Regions from separate parts of the Rhodococcus sp. H29-C3 genome, predicted to be linked through region 3. Evidence: riboswitches for the same ligand, from Rfam matches in the RefSeq annotation. Region 3 holds a riboswitch; each other region holds the start of a gene.
The links. A riboswitch is a leader RNA that binds a small molecule or an ion and turns the genes downstream of it on or off. The one in region 3 is predicted to bind thiamine pyrophosphate.
Positions count from the first base shown of each region.

Region 1 (4,355 bases), on a different contig from region 3:
CCGATCATCGTGGCGTGCCCTCCACCTGCTGCGAGTGTCCCGAGAAGCTGGCGGACAGTCGGGTCGTCTTTGGCGATTGTCCGCAGGATCGTCTCGTATCGACCGTGCGGTCCGGTGAACTCCTCGATCGGCGGAAGAGCAGGAACCGGTCCGTCGAGCTCCCAATCGCTGCAGTCCTGCTCCACGAACATCCCCAGTGTGCGCAACGACTGCTCGACGGGAAGCAGTGCATCGAGCTCGGCCTTCTTCGCATTCGCCTCGCTCATCGTCGACCCGACATACGTCACCAAACCCGGCATGATTCCGACGGACGAGCTGTCTCGTCCGGCAGCATCTATGCGGCGCTTGACATCCGAAGAGTAGGCGGCGCCGGCCTCGGAATCGTAGGCAACGGCGTAGATCGCCTCCGCGTAACGAGCCGCAAGATCACGCCCCGGTCCCGACGCGCCTGCCTGGAACAGCACCGGACGTCCCTGCGGAGACCGGGGGACCGTCAACGGGCCGTCCACCCGAAAGTGCTTGCCGACGTGATCGATGGGATGCACCTTCGCCGGATCCGCATACATTCCCTCGCGATCCAGTACCAGCGCGTCCCGTTCCCAGCTGTCCCATAGCGCGAGGGCAACCTCGACGAATTCCTCTGCGCGTTCGTACCTTTCGACCCGTGCCGGAATGTCCTCGAATCCATGATTGCGCGCCTCGGCGTCGAACATCGAGGTCACGACGTTCCATCCTGCGCGGCCACCACTGATGTGATCGAGCGAGGCGAGCAACCGCGCAGCGTGAAACGGTGTGTAGAACGTCGTGGATATGGTGGTGACCAGGCCGATATGGGTGGTCGCTCCGGCCATCGCCGTCAGGGCTGTGATCGGTTCGAGAAACCAGGTGCCCGCGCCGGCCGGATCACGAACGGAGTGTCCGTCCGCGAAGAACACGGCGTCGAACTTGCCCCGCTCCGCGGTCTGCGCGAGTTCTTGGTAGTAGCTGATATCGCCGAGGTCCTCGACCCTCGAATTCGGGTGACGCCACGCTGCACTGTGATGCCCACAGCCGTAGAGGAATGCGTTGAGGTGCAGCATGTCAGTCCTTGACCAAGCCGCCGTCCACAACCAAATTCTGTCCGGTCACCGACCTCGACCACGGAGACGCGAAGAACAACAGGGCATCTGCGAACTCCTCTGGTGTCACCACTCGCTGCAACGGCGTCGACGCCGCGATGAGGTCGAATACTTCCTCTGGTGTAGCGGCACTGGCGTCGGTGGTCCGCAGTAGGCCACCCGACACCATGTTCACAGTGATACCGTCGCCGCCGAGATCCGCTGCGAGAGTTCGAGTCAGAGACAACAGCGCAGCCTTCGATGCCGTGTAGTCGTGGTACGGCACCACTGGGTTCTGGAAAAGATTGGTGCCCACGTTGATGATTCGGCCGAATCCTGCTGCGCGCATCCCCTTCAGCGCTCGCTGCGTAGTCGTCAGCGCACCACGCACAGTGCCACGGAACTGCGCGTCGAACTCGTCCCATGTGATCGAGTCGGCCTTGCTGCGCGCGTCCCCGTTGAACGAGAAGTCGGCCAACGCGTTGTTGACCACCGTCGTCACGGAGGAACCGAAGTGCGCTTCGGCTTCGGTGAACAACGCGTCCACCTGCTCGGCGTCGGTGATGTCGGCTTGGACCGCTATCCCGCCGATCTCTGACGCCAGCGCCTCCGCCGAGACTCGGCTGTTGCGGTAGTTCACCACGACGCGAGCGCCTTCTCGCGCGAATGCCCTGGCCACCGCGGTGCCCAGACCTCTGCCCGCTCCGGTGACGACTACTGTCTGCTCGTCCAACTTTTTCGACTGGATGTTCATGTCAGGCCTTTCGCTCTTCCGGCCCACACCGCGCAGAGCATGCACGTATCCCACGTGCAGACATCCCTACGCTGGTGTTGACCAGATCAGGTTCGACGGGTGTGTTCTCAGCCGTTAGGCACCCCGTGTCGAGGAAGACTGTAACCTCTTGCCGAATATCCGTCTATCTAGCATCCATCGTAGAAATACGTATAGATACCGGACAAGTCGATTTTCGGTACGTCCGGACCCCGAATGACGCCTGCACCTAGCCCAGCACCACCCAGCCGTGGGGTGGAATCCTGGTGGATCCGCCGCCCGCATGTGCTTCGCCGGCAAATATCTCGCCGTCCACGCGGTACGTCACTTCCTCGTCACCGAGGTTCAACGCCACGTGCAACTGCTCGTCACCCGAGTGGACGCGGTACAGCATCGCGGTATTGGACAGCTCCACCGTCTCGGTGCGCGCCTCGACGAGCCAGGGATGCCTGCGGCGAAGCCCGATCAGCTGCTGATGCAGATGGAACGTCGGCCAACCGTACGGGGCGAGTTCCTCTCTGCTGCTGGGAAATTCCGGCCGAACCTCGTCATCGCCACCGACACGCTCCTCTTTCGCGCCGCGGAAGCCCTGTTCGTCGCCGTAGTAGATCATCGGCATGCCCCCGACCGTGAACAGGACCACGAGCGCATGCTCGAGATGGCGTTCGTCGGTGATGGTGCTGGCGATGCGGGCCACGTCGTGATTACCGACGAACGTAGCCGGAACGAACGTCTCGAGCCACTCGTTGTGACGCCCGAGCGCGTGCGACAACTCGAAGAAGTTCCTTTCCGAGATTGCACTCCACGACGCTTTCCACAGCTCGTACTGAGTCACCGAATCCAGTGAGCTCGCCTTCACGATGGCTGCATAATCACCGTGGATGACCTCACCGAGGAAGTAGGCGTCGGGGAACTTCTGTCGAACCTGCGAAATAACCGCCGCCCAGAACCGCGGCGGCACAGCGTATGCCGCGTCGAGACGCCATCCGTCTGCACCCCGTTCGAGCCAATGCGACATGACATCGACGACATACTGCTCGACCGCGGCGCTGTCATGGTTGAGCGTCACCAGTTCATCGTGGCCCTCGAAATTACGATGAGTCGGTCCTGCACCGGACCAGTCGAGGTGGAACCACTCGGACTCCCGTGAATCCGGTCCCGCTTCGAGCGCCTGCACGAATCGCGGAAATGCCTGTGCCACATGGTTGAATACGCCGTCGAGCATGACTCGCAGTCCACGCGAACGAGCTTGGCCGATGACGTCGTCGAAGTCCGCTTCGGTGCCGAGCCGCGAATCGATGCGAAAATGATCGATGGTGTCGTATCCATGGCTTGCGGAGGCGAAGATCGGACCGAGGGCAATTCCCGACGCCCCTAGTTCCACGGCGTAGTCGAACCAGTCGACGATGCGGTGCAGTCGATGCTCGTCCTCGAGCGAACCGCCGTCCCAGTCATGAATCGGGGCACCGACGAATCCCAGAGGATAGATGTGCCACCAGATAGCGTGATCGACCCAGGCAGGTTGACCGCTCATGCTCGGATCACCGACTCACGACCGAGCTCGGCGGCACCGGTATGACCCGACAAGCTGGTGACGAGATCGAATTCAGCGAGAAGACAACGCAATACATGCGCCACACCGTCCTGGCCGCCGAGCGCCAAACCGTACAGAAACGGCCGCCCCAGCAGCACCGCGTCGGCCCCCAACGCTAGCGCCTTCGCCATGTCGGACCCGGTGCGCACACCGGAATCGAACAAGACCGTCAGCTGATCACCGACGGCGTCCACGATATCCGGCAACGCGCTCAACGACGAACGAGCGCCGTCGATCTGGCGCCCACCGTGATTGGACACCACGATCCCGTCCACCCCGTGATCGACGGCTGCTCGGCCGTCGGCAACCGTGCAGATTCCCTTCAATACGATCGGTCCGTCCCACTGCTCACGCAGGAACGCCAACTGGGACCAGTTCAAACCAGGGTTGGGGAATATCTGCGCCCAGTGCATAGCTGCAGCAACAGGATTCGCTTCGACCGATTGATCCAGACCCGCGAGAAATGCCGGGTCGGTCAGATAGTTCTCGATCCCGAGGTTCGCCAGGAACGGCAGGTATCCACGGTCGAGGTCGGCCGGCCTCCAGCCGAGAAGCGTCGTGTCGAGCGTCAGTACAAGCGTCGTGAATCCCGATGCCTTGGCTCGATCGAGAAAGCTGAGCAGAACGGATTCGTCTGTGGGCCAGTACAGCTGGTACCACCTGGGGGCGTCGCCACCAGCCTCGGCGATCTGCTCGAACGAATGGGAAGCTTGAGTGGAGTGAATGTAGGGCACCGAAAGCTCGGCGGCTGCCCGCACTGTCGCAAGCTCACCGTCCGGATGCGCGAGAGTCTGAACACCCACCGGCGCTATAATCAGCGGCGCGGGCATGGAAGTGCCGAGCACTGTGACCGCATGATCTCGCTCTGCTGAACTCCGCAACATGCGCGGGG
Region 1 is NZ_JASITC010000015.1:7,283-11,637, reverse strand. Features, by position in the region: gene QMK32_RS21640 (LLM class flavin-dependent oxidoreductase) at 1-1,079, opposite strand, end outside; gene QMK32_RS21635 (3-oxoacyl-ACP reductase) at 1,081-1,851, opposite strand; TPP riboswitch at 1,898-1,987, opposite strand; gene QMK32_RS21630 (alpha-amylase family glycosyl hydrolase) at 2,099-3,403, opposite strand; gene QMK32_RS21625 (alpha-hydroxy-acid oxidizing protein) at 3,400-4,355, opposite strand, start outside.
Region 1: it holds a riboswitch for thiamine pyrophosphate, as region 3 does, so the genes downstream of both, QMK32_RS21635 (3-oxoacyl-ACP reductase) here and thiO (glycine oxidase ThiO) in region 3, are expected to answer to the same signal.

Region 2 (4,355 bases), on a different contig from region 3:
TCTCGACGGCGAGGGCAGTACCTGCGGTCGGATCCCGCTGAGCTGGACGTAGACCTGCCATCCGATGACGAGCACCACGACGATGGTGACCGACGGCATGGCCCACCTGACCGCAGCCCCGATTCGCGGTCTACGCTTCGCCGGCCGTTCGACAGCACCGAACGCCGCGCTACTGAGCGCCGAGGTAGTCATCGGTGAAGTAGGTGGACCAGTCGGGCTCGGTGTCGACGGCGTTGCCGGCTTCGTCGACTAGGACACCGTTCTCGTACAGGAATTTCGAATATTCGGTCCATTTGTCGAGGTTCTGTCGCCCGACTGCGCCCGACTCGTCCAGCATGTAGCGGTCGGCGAGCATCTGTTGGCTTTCGAAGACCAACTGCTCGTCCGTGAAGACTCCTGGATTCGCATCGATGATGTCCTGCGCGGCGCGGACCGGATCGTCGGCCGCGAGTTGGTAGCCGCGTTGAAGCGCCTGGACGAACTGCTTGGCCTCGTCGGGATGGCTTGCCAGCCAGTTCTCGTTGCCGTTGACCGTGAGGGCGTAGGCGTCGGGGAAGCCGTAGTCGGTGTAGTCGAAATATTTCATCGGAGTACCGCTGTGCTCGGCCTCGATACCCTCCCACGCCAAGTAGGACACGGTGAAGTCGGCTGTGCCCGAATACACGGCCTCGTAGGCCGACGTTCCGAGCACGACGGTCTCGTACTCACCTGCGCCGCCGTCGTTCTGAATGACCTGGCGTAGTCCTGCCTTCTCGCCGGTATCGCCGAAGCCTGCGTAGACCTTGCCGTCCAATGCTTTCGGGCTCGGTATGTCTTCGCGATCGGCTTTAACACCGATTCCGGTGGCCCAGTGTTGCAGCGGAGCCAGTACTGAAATAATTTGGGCCCCTGCAGTTTTTGCGAATGTAGTCGAACTCTGAGTGCTGATGCCGAACTCGGCATTGCCCGCGTCGACCAGCGTGTCCGGAGAAGTGCTGTTGTAAGGCAGTACTTCGACGTCGAGTCCGGCGTCGGCGAAGTACCCCTCCTGTAAAGCGACGTACAGTCCGGTGTGGTTGGTGTTCGGTGTCCAGTCGAGTGCGAAGCGGATGATGTCGGAGTCAGTGGATTGTGCACACGAAGTCAGCGATGTGATGGTAGCGACGGCAACTGCGATGGCGCCGATCCTTCGGGAAAGTGTCACAGTGCTACCTCCGACGCAGCAATCTCGGAAGAGGGAAGCGGCCACGGTGTGGGGTGAAGTGCACTGTCCCAGAACATCGATTCGTACCGCGTCGCGATGACGAATGCGTCGATCATGGCGCTTCGTTGAGCGTCGGTAGCGAATCGAGCGGCGTCGTCGACCAGGAGGCGCGCGCATTCGACGGCATCACGGAATTCTACCGAGTCGTACGTCGAAACCCATTGCGCGTAGGGATGATTCGGATCACGTTGAAGAACCTGCTGGGCCGATACCGAAAGGCGAACGGCCACGTCGGCATAGATCCAGAAGCATGGCAGGATCGCCGCCGCCGCAACGGGATAGGGCTCGGTGGCAGCGGTTGCTACCAAATACGAGACGTATCCGAGGCAGGTGGGTGAATGTATGGCCCGCGCGTTCGTCGTGGGGAGTGCGTCACCGGAGAGCAGTGACTCGTGAAGTGTTGCCTCCTCGACTGCGCTCGCCGCGGAGGTGGCCCAAAAGGCGGCCGTCGCAGTATCCGGCGCTTTCGATGCCAGAATGGCCAGCGCCTTCGCGTATCCCGCCAGATACAGCCGATCCTGCTCGAGATACGTGCGGAACGCGTCGAGCGGCAAAGTGCCTTCGCCCAGCAGTGTCAGAAATTCGAGTTGGTCGATCGCGTGACGCAACGAAGTCGTTGCGGTCCACATCAGATCCGTATGGCGGACAGGATCCACCGAGTTTACAGGCGCAATCATCGCCTTGACATCCCTTCGTCAGCATTACCTGCATCAGGTTCGACGGGTGTGATCTCAGCATCCGCATGTACGGACGCACCCCGTGTCAGAACACCGCCGACCCTAGCACCCTTGGTCGGCGATGCAGTGTGAGCGGGCCGTAGACCTCTCCACGACCAACCCTGTCGACTACGACCGAACGGTGAGGCGAAGCTCGATCCTGTGATCGTGAGTACACCGGGCGCTTACGATGGCGGCATGAATGCACCGAGGAGATGGACGAAGTCAGCAGCAGTCTTGGTTTTCACGGCCGCGGCGTTACTCGCAGGAAGCGGAATTGCGACTGCCGACGAGTGGCCGCCGATACCGAATTACCCGAGCCCGAGCGTTCCGTTCGAGACAAAGGGATTCCTGACGCCGACCGATCCGGCCTATTGGAATCCCTTTCTCGCCGAGAATCGGCTGACGTCGCCGTATGGAACGAGCACCAGGATCGTCTGCACCGCTTTTCACGGAGTGCTCACCGGATGCTGGCAGGCCGACGCACAAGGCAACCCACACAAGTTGGTTGCGCTTCCGTTCGACTTCCCGAACGTGACCGGATCCTCGATGCCAGGTGGCGGCCCGCAGCATTTCGTCTATCCAGGATTCATACCCGGAATCTGATCTGATTTCGTGAGGTCGCGCGCGCTTGCGGAACACCCCCTCGGAATAGCGGCTACTTCAGCTCGAATACCTTGTCCGACACCGTGAATCTATGGCCGACCTGATCCAGGCAGGTGACCCCGGACGACTCTTCGACTCGGCATTCGAGCCCATTGGAACGTCCACTTCCGGGTACGGCGAGTGTGACGCCGTACGGCAATTCTTTCGCCGTCCCGTCGAATCGATGAAAGCGTGGATCGCCAGAGCTGAGAAACCTGGCAGGGGATCCGGCAGTGATCTCGATGGTGTTGGGAGCGACCGAAGACTCCGGAGCACCACTTCCCGCCACTCGCGGGGCCGAGCGAGGGAACTCACCGTGACACCCAGCGACGGAGGTCTCGGTGACGACGATCGCGCATTCGAACTTGCCACTCGGGCTGGCGAAGTAGAAGAACCCGGCAGTGCTTTCGTACTGGGACGGGTCGACGGTCGGTGGAGGACTGCTCGTCGTCGACTTTTCGGGGGTCGTCGACTCGGTTGTTGTCGGGGCGGCCGACGTCGTCGGCGAGGGTGGAGTAGCGGGCGTCGTGCGGACTACCGACGGTGGGTCGGTGTCGACGGTGGCAAGAGGCGCCGTCGCGCTGTCGTCGACATCGGACCCGCATCCGGCAAGAACCAGCAAGGACGCGGCAGCAACGGCTGCGCCGTATGCGCGTAGTCGGTTCATCCTGCCAGCTTAAAGCGGACGGATCGATCTCAGGAATTGGTACCTTGACCAGTATCGGATGGGTATACGTCGGATACGGAGGAATGCCTTGACCGAAGTCGAGCAAGCCGGCATGTGGACATGTCAGGTACACACTCCGGATGGCGATGTGATCGGGTATCGCGACGGCACACACTTCGTGTGGAAGGGAATCCCATACGCGGCTGCGACCGACGGCGAACATCGCTTCAGGTCGCCGCGGCCGGTGGAACCGTGGGCAGGAGCGCGGGATTGTCGAAGTTTCGGTGATGTCGCGCCCCAGGGCAAAGCTAGTCCGGTGCCGATCGATCCGGCGATCCCGATGTCGGAGGACTGTCTGTCGGTGAATGTCTGGGCCCCCGAGCCCGACGGTCGACCTCGGCCGGTGATGGTGTGGATTCACGGCGGTGCCTACTCGCTCGGTTCCGCTGCACAGAGCGTCTACGACGGCAGGAGGCTGGCCGAACTCGGTGACCTGGTGCTCGTCACCGTCAACTATCGCGTCGGTGCTTTCGGATTCCTCGACTTGTCGTCGTTCTCCACAGCGGAGACGGTCTTCGAGACGAATCTCGGCTTGCGTGATCAGATCGCGGCACTCGAATGGGTGCAGCGTTGCGTGGAATCGTTCGGTGGTGATCCGTCGAAAGTGACCGTGTTCGGCGAGTCCTCGGGTGGCGCGTCGGTCACGACACTGATGACCTCGCCAAAGGCCGAGGGACTGTTTCACCGCGCTATCGTGCAAAGTGCGCCCGCGACGTCGGTGTACGGACCGGAACGCGCGGCGGCCGTGGCCACGAGATTCCTCGAACTCGTCGATATCACTCCGGATCGAATCGGGGAGTTGAAAACCGTCGACTTCATGCGTCTCGTCGAGGCGGGCGACACCCTGTGTTACGAGGTTCCGACGCGGGTGCCGGGCACATTGGGGCTCGCGCCGGTGGTCGACGGAGATATCGTCCCGCGGTATCCCGTTGCAGCGTTCCAGAAGGGATACTCGCACCGCATCCCGTTGATCATCGGAACGAATCACGACGAGGCATCGATCTTTCGTTTGATGAAGTCACCG
Region 2 is NZ_JASITC010000016.1:4,354-8,708, forward strand. Features, by position in the region: gene QMK32_RS22085 (ABC transporter permease) at 1-99, opposite strand, end outside; gene QMK32_RS22090 (ABC transporter substrate-binding protein) at 170-1,183, opposite strand; gene QMK32_RS22095 (TenA family protein) at 1,180-1,920, opposite strand; TPP riboswitch at 1,914-2,013, opposite strand; gene QMK32_RS22100 (hypothetical protein) at 2,158-2,565, shown strand; gene QMK32_RS22105 (hypothetical protein) at 2,618-3,271, opposite strand; gene QMK32_RS22110 (carboxylesterase/lipase family protein) at 3,384-4,355, shown strand, end outside.
Region 2: it holds a riboswitch for thiamine pyrophosphate, as region 3 does, so the genes downstream of both, QMK32_RS22095 (TenA family protein) here and thiO (glycine oxidase ThiO) in region 3, are expected to answer to the same signal.

Region 3 (4,355 bases):
GACGGGATTGCCACTGCGATTGTTGGCACGAGCGGTTTCCACCAGTCCGGTATACACCGGCAGGCCCGCGCCGATCTCCATGAGAACCCTCCGCGCTTCGTCGTCCGAAACCGCGAGCCCGTCGGATGCCCGGATCAATTCGGTGCCGGCATTTCCGATCGCCTGGGTGTATCGATCGCGAACGTCCTTGGGCTCCAACCCGCCGGCGATGAAGGCAGTCGAGGCAGCCGCGTCGGCAACGGACAGTGCGCCGTAGAGGTTCTGTGCCGAGTTGGCGAGTGGCTCGGTCCGAACGAGAAGAGTGTCCAGAGTCCGAGCTCTCTCGGATACCGAGATGGAAGTAACGGTGCCCGTGACCACGAACGCGATGATGAGTATCAGTCCCAGAGCGATCATGCGCGCCGGTGTCGACCGAATCAGACGCTGCAGTTCGCGTCGAGAATCGGCCTCCGACGTCACGGCAGCCGTCGTAGGAGGTACGGCAGCCGAGGGCGTAGTGCCGACCACAATCACAGTACCGAGCATATAAGCCGGAGCCACCGTCCGTACGCCTACCGGAAGGTTCACCTAGGGTGTCGGTATGCGTGGCGACGGTGACGGGTGGGTTGTAGGTGAGGACGGCACGCGGCACTGGGGCAAGCACGGCGCGGCGGGGCTACTACTGCGGGCGCCTTCGCCGCACGGTAAGCCGACGGTCCTTCTGCAGCACCGGGCGCTCTGGAGCCATCAAGGCGGGACGTGGGCGTTGCCGGGTGGCGCAAAGGACTCGCACGAAACCAACGTGCACGCCGCTGTTCGCGAAGCAGACGAGGAAGCCGGAATCGGTGCCGACAACGTTTTCGTACGCGGCGAAGTCGAGACGGCACGGATGGCGAGCGGATGGTCCTACACGACCGTCGTCGCCGACGCGGCCACCCAACTCGACACCACGATAAACGGTGAGAGCACCGAACTCCGGTGGGTTCCGGAGAGCCTGGTCGATCAACTGCCCCTACATCCGGGATTCGCCGCCAGCTGGGCCTCCCTGCGCATCAGCCCGCTACGAGTTCTGCTGGACACCGCGAACGTACTCGGCTCGAGGCCCGACGGTTGGTGGCGTGATCGCAGCGGCGCAACAGGCAAGTTGCTGAGCTCGCTGGCGGGCACCCTTCCGCGAACCGTCGAGCTGCCGGGTGTCGGCTTCGGCTGGCTCACCCGGATCGAGGCCGTACTCGAAGGTGAAGCACGAGCAGCGCAGTTCGAGGACATCAGAGTCCCCCTGATCCACGCCGCCGGCAGCGGGGACGACGAGCTCGCATCACAGGCACAGGCGTCGACGACACTCACTGCTGTGGTCACCGCGGACCGCGGACTGCAGCAACGGATCCCGACGTCGGTGCAGGTGCTATCGCCGTCGACCGTGCTGGGATGGCTCGGCTAGCCAGCCGTGCATTTTCGGATCTACCGGGTCAGCCCTGCAACGCGAGCTTGAGCTCCCGTGCAGCTGCCTGTGGATCTCGAGCTTTGGTGATGGCCCGTACGACGACGATGCGATCCGCGCCCGCGGCGAGAACTTCGTGGACGTTCTCGGCGTCGATCCCGCCGATGGCGAACCACGGCCGCGTCGGAGCGGATTCCGCGGTACTGCGCAACAGGTCCAGACCGGCTGCTTTCCGGTTCGGTTTGGTCGGTGTGGCCCAGATCGGCCCGGTAGCGAAATAGTCGACGCCGTCCTCGATGGCAGCGAGAGCGGCCTGGCTTCGATTCTGTGTCGACCGCCCGATGACGACGTCGGGGCCGAGGATCTGGCGCGCATAGTGGACCGGAAGATCACCCTGGCCGAGATGCAGCACGTCGGCGCCCGATGCGAGGGCAAGATCGGCGCGGTCGTTGACTGCGAGGAGAGCACCGTGACGTTTGGTGGCGGCCGACAGAATTGCCAGCGCAGCCAACTCGTCCTTGGCTTCGAGCGGGCCGAACGTGCGCTCGCCTTCGGAGTTCTTGTCGCGAAGTTGAATGACGTCGACGCCACCGGACAGTGCGGCCTCGGCGAACTGGGCGAGATCGCCGAGTTCGCGTCGAGCATCGGTGCACAGATACAGCCGAGCTGATGTCAAACGCTCACGCGCTTCCGGGTTGCGGATGATCCGATCGCTTTGCACACCGGCAACGGTAGTCTGTTGGCGAGAGTCGATACACGGGAGTCCCAGGTACGTGGGGCTGAGAGTGGACACGCCGTCCTTACCGTCAATACCTGACCCGGATCATGCCGGCGCAGGGAGTGAGGTGGTGAGAGAAGTGCCCAAGAGTCTTTCCGTGGTCGGCGGCGGAGTGATCGGCCTCGCAGTGGCCGCACGATCGGCGCGCGACGGCTGGTCCGTGCGGCTACACGATCCGTCGGTCGGTACCGGTGCATCGTGGGTGGCCGGGGGAATGCTCGCGCCGCTGTCCGAGGGGTGGCCTGGCGAACACGAACTGCTCGAACTCGGCGCTCATTCCCTCGCCAGATGGCCCGAATTTGCACGAGCGCTCCCTGGCCCGTCGGTGTTCTCCGCCACCGGATCACTGACAGTGGCCCTCGATGCAGCCGACGCAACCGATCTGCGAACCATTGCCGATTGGGTCGGGAAGCAGGGGCACGATCTCGAGATCCTCGGTCGGGCACAGATCCGGGAGCTCGAGCCTTCCCTTGCCCAGAACATTCGCCTCGGGCTGTTGGCACCCACCGAACTGGCCATCGACAACCGCATGCTGCTCGAAGCACTGCACACCGCAGCGGTGAGCGCAGGCGTCGAATTCTCCACCGACACCGTCACCGATCTCGACGCACTGACTACCGACCGCATCGTGCTGGCAGCAGGCGCCCAGACCTCCGCGCTCCTCGCCGATGTACCGGTCCGGGCAGTCAAAGGCGAAATACTTCGTCTACGACGCAGACCCAGTGCCACACCTGCCCCGACCCGAACGATCCGCGGCAGCGTCCACGGACGCGCGATCTACCTGGTGCCGCGCGGAGACGGACTGGTTCTCGGGGCCACACAATACGAATCGGGTCAGGACACCCAGGTCACCGTGGCAGGCGTCCGAGACCTCATCGCCGACGCAGAGCGGTTGATGCCGGGCCTCGGCGAATACGAACTTCACGAATGCGCAGCAGGCCTGCGCCCGATGAGCCCCGATGGGTTGCCACTCATCGGCAAGATCTCCGACCGCGTCATCGTCGCGTCGGGCCACGGCCGCAATGGAATCCTGTTGATGCCCATCACCGCAGACGCCGTCGCTGCACTACTGGAAGACGACGCACTCATCGAAGCGAAGGCCGCAGACCCGGCCCGATTCACCACAGATAGGAAACAATGACTGCCCTGGCAATAGGTGTCACCGTCAACGGTGAGGACCACCTCCTGACCGAAGAGATGACAATGCGTCAACTGCTCGAACATCTTTCGATGCCACCGAAGGGAATCGCCGTCGCCGTCGACGGCGTGGTGCTACCGAAGAGCCGTTGGGATTCGACCACGGTGAGCAAAGGCTGGACCATCGACGTACTGACGGCGGTGCAGGGTGGTTGATTCTCTGAAGATCGCGGACAGGACGTTCGACTCGCGGCTCGTCATGGGCACCGGTGGAGCGGCCAATCTCGCGGTTCTCGAAGAAGCCCTCGTGGCCTCCGGTACCGAATTGACCACTGTGGCGATGCGTCGAGTCGACGCCGCGGGTGGCACCGGTGTCCTCGACCTGTTGCGACGGCTGAACATCGCACCGTTGCCCAACACCGCCGGATGTCGCGGTGCCGCCGAGGCAGTACTGACCGCGCAACTCGGACGCGAGGCGCTCGAGACCGACTGGGTGAAACTCGAGGTCATCGCCGACGAGCGAACCCTGCTGCCCGACGCCATCGAATTGGTCAAGGCCGCAGAACAACTGGTCGACGACGGATTCAACGTGCTGCCCTACACCACGGACGACCCCGTCCTGGCCAAGCGACTCGAAGACATCGGTTGCGTCGCCGTCATGCCCCTCGGTGCACCCATCGGAACCGGCCTCGGCATCTCGAATCCGCACAACATCGAGATGATCGTCGACGCAGCGACCGTGCCCGTCATCCTCGATGCGGGCATCGGCACGGCAAGCGACGCGGCGCTGGCGATGGAACTCGGCTGCGACGCCGTCCTACTGGCAACGGCGGTCACCAGGGCACAAGACCCTGCGCTCATGGCGTCGGCGATGAAGCATGCCGTCGTGGCCGGTTACCAGGCCCGCCAGGCCGGCCGGATACCGAAACGTTTCTGGGCTCAGGCGAGTTCACCGATGTAGCTGCACGTCATCCCAAAGGATGACCTCAGGTCGCGACTCAGGGGTGATGTGCCGGGGCA
Region 3 is NZ_JASITC010000001.1:460,797-465,151, reverse strand. Features, by position in the region: gene QMK32_RS02305 (GlnX family signal transduction membrane protein) at 1-513, opposite strand, end outside; gene QMK32_RS02300 (NUDIX hydrolase) at 581-1,420, shown strand; gene thiE (thiamine phosphate synthase) at 1,449-2,141, opposite strand; TPP riboswitch at 2,167-2,277, shown strand; gene thiO (glycine oxidase ThiO) at 2,278-3,339, shown strand; gene thiS (sulfur carrier protein ThiS) at 3,336-3,551, shown strand; gene QMK32_RS02280 (thiazole synthase) at 3,544-4,296, shown strand.